DNA from 3 places in the Candidatus Pantoea soli genome. Region 1 is predicted to be linked to each of the others. Evidence: predicted binding sites of a transcription regulator. Region 1 holds the regulator's gene; each other region holds the start of a gene.
What was found. The regulator CRP, encoded in region 1, controls carbon source genes, mostly activating them, when cyclic AMP is high. The targets are predictions, from matches to a motif close to ATGTGANNNNNNTCACAT.
Positions count from the first base shown of each region.

Region 1 (3,284 bases):
ATATCTTTCAGATACTGCGCGTTAAAACCGGGTTCGCTGGAGGCCTGATTCAGGGAGTTGAACAGTGCGTTATGCGCTTGATTGACCTTGACCCGCTGTTCCGCCAGCTTTTGCGGTGACTGCTCCGGGCCCAGTAGCAGGCGCAGTGCCTCCTGAAAAGCCTCAAGCGCATCATGCGCGTTGCGGCGCAGCAGGCCGCTCTGCCACTGCGGCCACAGCCAGATCATTCCCGCAAAGGCAATCAGGCAGCCCATCAGCGTATCCATCATGCGCGGCAGCAGAAACTGCGCGCCGTTCAGCGACAGCAGCTGCAGCGAATACACCGCCGTGACGGTAAAGCCAATCATGGACCAGCCATAATATTTGCGCGTCACCAGATAGCTGATAAGCGTAATCACCAGCATAAACAGCAGGGCGATCGATTCCGGCACCGCCAGCCGCAGCGAGGCCGCGGCAATCAGCAGCCCGGCAAAGGTGCCCAGCGCACGGTGCTGAATACGCACCCGCGTGGCGCTGTAGCCATTCTGGCTGACGAACAGGATGGTCATCAGAATCCAGTAGGGTTTGGGAATGTTGAAGAACAGCGCCAGCGCGCTGCCAAACATCAGCATGACGGCAAAGCGCGCCGCCGTGCGCAGCGCTGAAGATTTCAGCGACAGATAGCTGCGCAGCGCCGGCAGCAGCGGCAGACGGCGCTGCCGGTCGGCCATCAGATCGCGGGTGTAGAGCGGCTTCTGCGTACGCAGCACGCGCGCGATGCGGCTGAAGTGATACAGGCAGAAATGTCCCACCGGGTTATCCGGATGCTGACGCGCAATCTTTTCCAGTGCGCTGAGCGGCTTCTCCATCTCAAAACGGCCGGTTAACTGATGGTAAAGGATGGCGTCGGCCAGCACGCGCAGGCGCGCCGAGATGATGCGGGCGTTCCAGCGAATCACCGCTTCAGCGTGGCTTTGCTCCACCAGTTTTTGCACCTCTTCCGGCTGGTGCAGGCTGACTGAAATGTGCTCCTGCAAATCCAGCGCCACCTGAAACGCACGCGTCAGGCGCTTATGGCTGTTATCGCGACTGGCTGACAGCATGTGCATCTGCTGATAACAGGTGGTGATGAGATCGACCGCTTTCTGCTGGCGCGCCAGCAGCGGCGGCAGCGCTTTTTCCGGATCGGTCAGCTGGGTCAGCAGCGTATATTTGGCATCGCAGTAATCCGCCAGTTCGTGATACAGCAGGCTGAGGGTTTCACGCATCGGCTGCTCTTTCCACAGCCAGAACCAGAACCAGTTAAACAGCCCGTACCACAGCGTGCCGCCAATGTAGAGCAGCGGTGGAACCCAAATCGGCATGCGGCCAATGAGGCTGAGCGTAAAGATGGCGGCAATCAGCGTGCCGGGAAGCAGACGGCCATGCAGCGGGCTGATTTCGCCGGTTACGCCAACCAGCAGCGGCAGCACCAGCAGGATCAGCGGCAGCGGCACGTTAAGCCCGGTAAGATACTGAATCAGAAAGCTGCCGGTAGCGAACAGCGCACCGCCGACAATCAGGCGCTTAAAGAAGCGCTTATGCGGGGTATCCAGCCCGGCGATGTTGCAGCAGGCCGGCACCAGAGAGAACAACAGCCCTTTTTGCAGGTCACCCGCCAGCCAGCCGAGCGCCACGGGCAGACACAGCACCAGCGTTTGCCGCAGCGCGTAGTTGACCTCAGGATGATAGATGATTCGACGCCACATCAGCTCATCGTAAATAAAAACGGCGCAATGTTGCCATTACGCCGTGGGTGAGAAGAAATCAGCGGGTGCCGTAGACGACGATAGTTTTACCGTGTGCGGAGATCAGGTTTTGATCTTCCAGCATTTTCAGGATACGGCCCACGGTTTCGCGTGAGCAGCCCACGATCTGACCAATTTCCTGACGGGTGATTTTAATTTGCATACCGTCCGGGTGGGTCATGGCATCGGGCTGTTTTGCCAGGTTGAGCAGCGTTTGCGCGATACGACCGGTGACGTCCAGGAAGGCAAGGTTGCCTACTTTTTCGGAAGTCACCTGCAGGCGACGCGCCATCTGCGCCGACAGGCGCATTAAAATATCCGGGTTTACCTGAATCAGCTGACGGAATTTTTTGTAGGAAATTTCAGCCACTTCGCAGGCAGTCTTCGCACGTACCCAGGCACTGCGCTCCTGGCCTTCTTCAAACAGGCCGAGCTCGCCGATGAAATCTCCCTGGTTGAGGTAGGAGAGAATCATCTCTTTGCCTTCTTCATCTTTAATCAGTACCGCGACGGAACCTTTCACGATGTAGTACAGCGTTTCCGCTTTCTCACCCTGATGGATGAGGGTGCTTTTGGATGGATATTTGTGAATATGGCAATGGGACAGGAACCATTCGAGTGTAGGGTCTGTTTGCGGTTTGCCGAGAACCATTCGCTATTATCCTCTGTTGTAATCGTGCCCAAAACACAGGGGGCAGTTTTCCCTGTCAGGCGGTGAAATCGTCAAGCGTTTCCCGTAAGGGAAAATTATTCGGGGTGGATTCGTAAGCGATGCTTTTGATTCGTCCCGCCTTCGTCTGTAATGACGAAAATATTTTCAGCTCTGTTTGTAGCACAGCTTTTGCAGGCTGTCTTGTGTTGTCTCGCTTCAGCGGCAGGGGCAGGCGTCCGGATTGCTGTTTGCCAGGTGAAAGCGTACTCTGGCGGCAAAACCGCCGCTTCAGGAGACAAAGATATGCAGGCACGAGTGAAATGGGTTGAGGGGTTAACCTTTCTCGGAGAATCCTCATCCGGACATCAGGTATTAATGGACGGGAATTCCGGCGACAAAGCACCCAGCCCGATGGAGATGGTGCTGATGGCCGCCGGCGGCTGCAGCGCGATTGACGTGGTGTCAATCCTGCAGAAAGGGCGTAACGACGTGGCGGACTGCGAGGTGAAACTCACCTCGGAACGGCGCGAAGAAGCGCCACGCATTTTTACACACATTAACCTGCATTTTATCGTCAGCGGTCATGCGCTGAGCGATAAGGCAGTGGCACGCGCAGTGGATCTCTCGGCTGAGAAGTACTGCTCGGTGGCGATCATGCTGGGTAAAGGCGTGGAAATCACCCACAGTTATGAAGTGAAGGCGTTGTAAGCCAGCGGCCGCGGTGCGATGCCCGACGCGCAATACGTCACCCTGCGTCAGGCATCGCCACCCCGGCGGTCATTCAATGCGTTTACCCTCAATCAGCCGCTGCACCAGCGGCGTCATGATCAGTTCCATCGCCAGCCCCATCTTGCCGCCCGGTACCA
Region 1 is NZ_CP032702.1:3,424,547-3,427,830, reverse strand. It holds gene D8B20_RS15930 (YccS/YhfK family putative transporter) at 1-1,727, opposite strand, end outside; gene crp (cAMP-activated global transcriptional regulator CRP) at 1,786-2,418, opposite strand; gene D8B20_RS15920 (OsmC family protein) at 2,722-3,126, shown strand; gene D8B20_RS15915 (phosphoribulokinase) at 3,196-3,284, opposite strand, start outside.

Region 2 (3,284 bases), 1.4 Mb from region 1:
AAGCAAGAAACGTACTCATTTGCGGCTAACAGATAAAAATTTTTGGATGCACCGGAAATTATCAGAAGCGTTATCCGCACGCCAAAGCTAAACCACAAAAATGTTAGCTAATTCTCTTTTATCACGTCTCGCGATGCAGGAAAAGCGTTAATTAACAGCCTGAATTATTGATTATCATTCTGTTTTTGATAGATAAATTGTGATTTATGCGCGTTATTTGCGCGCCTTTCAACAATTCTGGCAACTTTTACAGCATTCACTGCAATCGCGCAAAATGGCCGTAGCATGCATTGGCTCAGGATTAAAAAACCCTGTTCGATGCTGGAATGAAGAAATTATGCAGAGAGAAATACTGTGATAATTATCACATATTATCGGGATGCTATACGAGGCTGGTCTGCGGTCAGTAGCGAAGGTTATAACCGGCGATGTTTATTAAGCTGGCTGAATAAAAACACCAAAATAGTGCAACCCGCCGATGCAATGCACTATTTTGGTTCATTTTAATGTTTCACGCTGAAAAATAACGCGGCTTAATTTACCAGGCCCGGAAACAGCGCTTTAATGCCGGTGACAACAAATTCAATGCCCAGCGCCATCAGCAATAACCCCATGATACGGGTAATGACGTTAATCCCGGTCTGACCCAGCACCCGCACCATTAAAGGCGCAGCGCGAAACAGCAGCCAGCAGCAGAAGGCGAATACTGCAATGGCCACGCTAAAACCCAGCAGGTTAAGCCAGCTGTGATAACGGGAACTCCAGACGATGGTTGAGCTGATGGCACCCGGTCCGGCCATCAGCGGCAATGCGAGCGGCACCACGCCAATGCTTTCCCGGATAGCGGTTTCTGATTTTTCCTGTTTGTTCTGCTTATCCTCACCGAGTTTGCCGCTGATCATCGACATCGCGATAGTAACAACCAGAATGCCGCCGGCAATGCGGAAAGAATCAATCGAAATGCCAAACAGATGCAGAATGCCGTCGCCAAGAAACAGCGAGGTCCACAGAATGATGGCCACGGCAAGATTGGCTGTCAGGTTGGTTTTATTACGCTCTGCCACTGCCTGATAGCTGGTCATGCTGATAAACACCGGAATGATACCTACCGGATTTACCAGGGCGAATAAACCGACAAAAAACTTAATATAGCCGGACAGGTCAAGTAGCACAGGGGTCAAAATGGGCTCCAGAAGATGGCGTTCAAAACGCGCTTAATGTAGTGCATTAGCCTGCCGGAAAACCAGAGGTGAACACAGAAATATCTGCTGCTTTAGCGGTAAAGTCTGGTTCATCTCTCTGATATGGCCGGACAGTTATCGCATCGTGACTACGTGGTTAACGCGCTGCAAAACGCCCTGCTAACTTTACTTGCAAAAGTCAGAGCTGAAAGGTGTCAGCCCGGATCTGATTTGATCTGCATCAAAATTGACCTCTCCGCACAGGGGTAGTCTATCCCCATCAACCCGTGAAACAGCCACCTTTCAGGGCCAAACCCTTTTAGTAAGCAGCGGCGGCGCGGGCCAGCCTGGCGAAAATATAGCCAGCCCGGCGCTATACTTCAACCTTCAGGCTTGCTTACTAAAAGAGTTTAACTTCCTCAGGAGAGTACCATGGCCGTTACTAATGTTGCCGAACTGAACGCACTGGTCGAACGTGTCAAACAGGCACAGCGTGAATATGCCAGTTTTAGTCAGGAACAGGTGGATACCATTTTCCGTGCAGCCGCGCTTGCCGCAGCCGATGCCCGTATCCCGCTTGCCAAAATGGCGGTTGCCGAATCCGGCATGGGCATTGTTGAAGACAAGGTTATCAAAAACCATTTCGCCTCTGAATACATCTACAACGCGTATAAAGATGAAAAAACCTGTGGCGTGCTGGAAACTGACGACACCTTTGGTACCATCACCATCGCTGAACCGATTGGCCTGATTTGCGGCATTGTGCCGACCACTAACCCGACTTCCACCGCGATTTTTAAAGCGCTCATCAGCCTGAAAACCCGCAACGGTATTATTTTCTCCCCTCATCCGCGCGCCAAAGATGCCACCAATAAAGCGGCGGACATTGTGCTGCAGGCGGCTATCGCCGCCGGTGCCCCAAAAGATATTATCGGCTGGATTGATGCCCCCTCTGTCGAGCTGTCCAATCAGCTGATGCATCATCCGGATATCAACCTGATTCTGGCGACCGGCGGACCGGGCATGGTGAAAGCGGCTTACAGCTCAGGTAAACCGGCAATTGGTGTCGGTGCCGGGAACACGCCGGTGGTGATTGACGAAACCGCCGATGTGAAGCGTGCCGTGGCATCAATTCTGATGTCTAAAACCTTCGACAACGGCGTCATCTGTGCTTCTGAGCAGTCAGTAATTGTGGTGGATGCCGTTTATGACGCCGTGCGTGAACGTTTTGCCAGCCACGGTGGCTATCTGCTGCGGGGCGAAGAACTCAGGGCCGTGCAGAATATCATTCTGAAAAATGGCGCTCTCAATGCGGCTATCGTCGGGCAACCTGCGTATAAAATTGCCGAGCTGGCAGGCATTAGCGTGCCGGTGAATACCAAGATCCTGATTGGTGAAGTCAACGCAGTGGATGAGTCGGAGCCGTTTGCGCATGAGAAACTATCGCCAACGTTAGCCATGTACCGCGCCACAGACTTCAGCGATGCCGTTAACAAAGCAGAGAAGCTGGTGGCGATGGGCGGCATCGGTCACACCTCCTGCCTCTATACAGACCAGGATAACCAGCGCGAGCGCGTACATGCCTTTGGCGACCGGATGAAAACCGCACGCATCCTGATTAATACCCCGGCTTCGCAGGGCGGCATCGGCGATCTGTATAACTTCAAGCTGGCCCCTTCCCTGACCCTGGGCTGCGGCTCATGGGGCGGCAACTCCATTTCAGAAAACGTCGGGCCAAAACACCTTATCAACAAGAAAACCGTCGCCAAGCGAGCAGAAAATATGTTATGGCACAAACTTCCTAAATCCATCTATTTCCGCCGCGGCTCACTGCCTGTTGCGCTGGAGGAAGTGGCGACAGATGGCGCTAAACGCGCTTTCATCGTCACGGACCGCTTCCTGTTCAACAACGGCTATGCGGACCAGGTGACCCGCGTTCTGAAGGCGCATGGCATTGAAACCGAAGTGTTCTTTGAAGTGGAAGCTGACCCGACGCTGAGCATCGTGCGCAAAGGAGCGGAGCAGATGAACAGCTTTAAGCCAGACGTTATCATCGCCCTCGGCGGCGGTTCGCCGATGGATGCGGCGAAAATCATGTGGGTC
Region 2 is NZ_CP032702.1:2,004,233-2,007,516, forward strand. It holds gene D8B20_RS09295 (YchE family NAAT transporter) at 534-1,181, opposite strand; gene adhE (bifunctional acetaldehyde-CoA/alcohol dehydrogenase) at 1,614-3,284, shown strand, end outside.
Region 2: adhE (bifunctional acetaldehyde-CoA/alcohol dehydrogenase) is a predicted target of CRP. The motif match lies at 1,411-1,428, and genes of this name have one in related genera.

Region 3 (3,284 bases), 1.1 Mb from region 1:
GATGCTGGAAAAAGTTATGCCGTCGGTTGTCAGCATCAGCGTTGAAGGCAGCACGACGGTAAAAACACCGCGCATGCCGCAGCAGTTCCAGCAATTCTTTGGCGATAACTCCCCCTTCTGTCAGGACGGATCGCCGTTCCAGGGTTCACCGATGTGCCAGGGTGGCGGCGGTGATGGCAGCGATGACGGTGGCGGCGCGCAGAAACAGCAGTTCCGCGCGCTGGGTTCCGGCGTCATTATTAACGCAGACAAAGGCTATGTGGTGACCAATAACCACGTGGTCGATAACGCCACCAAAATTCAGGTTCAGCTGAGCGACGGCCGTCGCTACGACGCCAAAGTTATCGGCAAAGATCCGCAGTCTGACATCGCGCTGATTCAGCTGCAGGATGCGAAGAACCTGACGGCCATCAAAATGGCGGATTCTGACAACCTGCGCGTCGGGGATTATACCGTCGCCATTGGTAACCCTTACGGCCTGGGTGAAACCGTGACCTCGGGGATTGTCTCTGCGCTGGGCCGCAGCGGTCTGAACGTAGAGAACTATGAAAACTTTATTCAGACGGACGCCGCCATCAACCGCGGTAACTCCGGCGGCGCGCTGGTGAACCTGAACGGCGAGCTGATTGGCATTAACACCGCGATTCTGGCGCCGGATGGCGGCAATATCGGTATCGGCTTCGCCATCCCCAGCACAATGGTGAAAAACCTGACGACGCAGATGGTGGAGTACGGTCAGGTGAAACGCGGTGAGCTGGGCATTGTCGGGACAGAACTCAACTCCGAACTGGCGAAAGCGATGAAAGTGGATGCCCAGCGCGGTGCCTTCGTCAGCCAGGTGCTGCCGAACTCGGCGGCGGCAAAAGCCGGCGTCAAACCTGGTGATGTGGTGGTCTCCATGAACGGTAAACCGCTTACCAGCTTCGCCGCGCTGCGTGCTGAGGTTGGTTCACTGCCGGTAGGGACCAAACTGCAGCTGGGGCTGCTGCGTGAAGGCAAACCGGTTAGCGTGACGGTCGAACTGCAGCAGAGCACCAAAGACAAAGTCGCATCGGCGACCATCTATACCGGTATTGAAGGGGCCGATCTGAGCAATGTCGACAGCAACGGTCAGAAAGGCGTACGCGTCGACAGCGTCAAAGCGGGCAGTGCTGCGGCGCGTATTGGTCTGAAGAAAGGCGATGTGATTCACGGCGTCAATCAGCAGCCGGTCGCGAATCTGGGCGAACTGCGCAAAATCCTTGATACCAAACCGTCTGTACTGGCACTCAATGTCCAGCGCGGCGACAGCAGTCTCTATCTACTGATGCAGTAAAAGGCAGCGTGAGGATAACAGGCGAGCTTCGGCTCGCCTTTTTTGTTGCTGCGCGCCGGCTAAACGGCGACACACTGAATGTGACGGTGACCGCAATTCCCGCAATCTTCCGCTTGGTATGTGCAAATGCACAATGCCACGCGCTGAGCGGATGCGTATTCTGAGCATCGGTTCTTTTTCGGGAGTAACGGATGGCCACCTACCATTTCGATGCGCGACTGGCTCAGGATATTGTTGCCCGTACCATGCGAATCATTGACAGCAATGTCAATGTGATGGATGCCCGCGGTCGCATCATCGGCAGTGGCGACCGCGAGCGCATTGGTGAATTGCACGAGGGCGCCCTGCTGGTGCTGTCGCAGGGCAGGGTAGTCGACATCGACGAAGCGGTGGCCAAACATCTGCACGGCGTACGCCCGGGCATCAACCTGCCGCTGCGCATCGACGGCGACATTGTTGGCGTTATTGGCCTGACCGGCCAGCCGGGTGCCCTGCGCCACTACGGCGAGCTGGTGTGCATGACTGCCGAGATGATGCTGGAACAGGCACGTCTGCTGCACATGCTGGCACAGGACAGCCGGCTGCGTGAAGAGCTGGTGCTGAACCTGATTCGCAGCGAAACCCTTTCTCCCGCCCTGAGCGAGTGGGCGCAGCGGCTGGGCATCGATCTCAATCAGCCGCGTGTCGTCGCGGTAGTGGAAGTGGACAGCGGCCAGCTTGGCGTGGACAGCGCCATGTCGGAACTGCAGCAGCTGCAGACGCTGCTCACCACGCCGGATCGCGATAATCTGATTGCTATCGTCTCGCTGACGGAAATGGTGGTACTGAAACCGGCGCTGAATGCACATGGCCGCTACGATCAGGACGATCATCGCCGCCGCGTTGAGCAGCTTCTGCAGCGCATGAAAGAGAGTGGCCAGGTACGGATGCGCATTGCTCTCGGTAACTTTTTCACCGGCCCCGGCAGCCTTGCCCGCTCGTATCGCACGGCGCGTACCACCATGATGGTAGGCAAACAGCGGATGCCGGAGCAGCGCAGCTTTTTTTATCAGGATCTGGTGCTGCCGGTGCTGCTGGATAGCCTGCGCGGCGGCTGGCAGGCCAATGAGCTGGCGCGTCCGCTGGCGAAACTCAAAAGCATGGATAACAACGGCCTGCTGCGCCGTACGCTGGTGGCTTGGTTCAGCCATAACGTTCAGCCCGGTGCCACGGCAAAAGCGCTGTTTATTCACCGCAATACGCTGGAGTATCGTCTTAATCGTATTGCGGAGCTGACCGGCCTGGACCTCGGCAACTTTGACGATCGGCTGCTGCTGTACGTGGCGCTGCAGCTGGATGAGCAGGCATAAAAAAAGCCAGCACAGGCTGGCTTCAGGCAGCAGGCCGGCTTAGCGGCCGTTGCGGGTCAGCTGATCCAGATCGGATTCAATTTCCGCAATTTTGTTCGAGACCACGTTTTCCAGATGGCGCAGGTCAGCGAGGATTTTGCGCTTCAGATCCACTTCCACCTGGTCGCGCTGGCAGATCTGATCCAGTTCATCAATGACGTAACGCAGATTCGGGCTGATCTCCTGGATCTCTTTATATCCCTGGGTGGTATGGTCAGCGACGACAGTTTTGCGCTGACGCGGATATTTGAACTTCACGCTTTTGGCGAAAAATTCACCTTTATCCTTACGGAAGTAGATTTTCAGGATGTCGTTGCTGGCTTCCTGACGCAGGCTGTAACGGTCAATATCTTCAGGATTGCTGATACCTAAGCTTTTCAGGTTGTCGTACATAGCGTTTATATTCCATCTGAGTGAGGTGAGCGCGCAGGACTTTCATCATCATTCGGCTGCGGCGAACAGGCAGCAACCAGAACGCTTACGGCAGACTTAATCAACTGTAGACACAAAAACCGGGATGAACAGTGCGCGACCGGAGTTAACTGGCGCGGATTATGAACTGTTTGAAAAACAAACGCACC
Region 3 is NZ_CP032702.1:802,051-805,334, forward strand. It holds gene degP (serine endoprotease DegP) at 1-1,315, shown strand, start outside; gene D8B20_RS03610 (CdaR family transcriptional regulator) at 1,507-2,664, shown strand; gene D8B20_RS03615 (DUF3461 family protein) at 2,704-3,096, opposite strand.
Region 3: D8B20_RS03610 (CdaR family transcriptional regulator) is a predicted target of CRP. The motif match lies at 1,394-1,411, and genes of this name have one in related genera.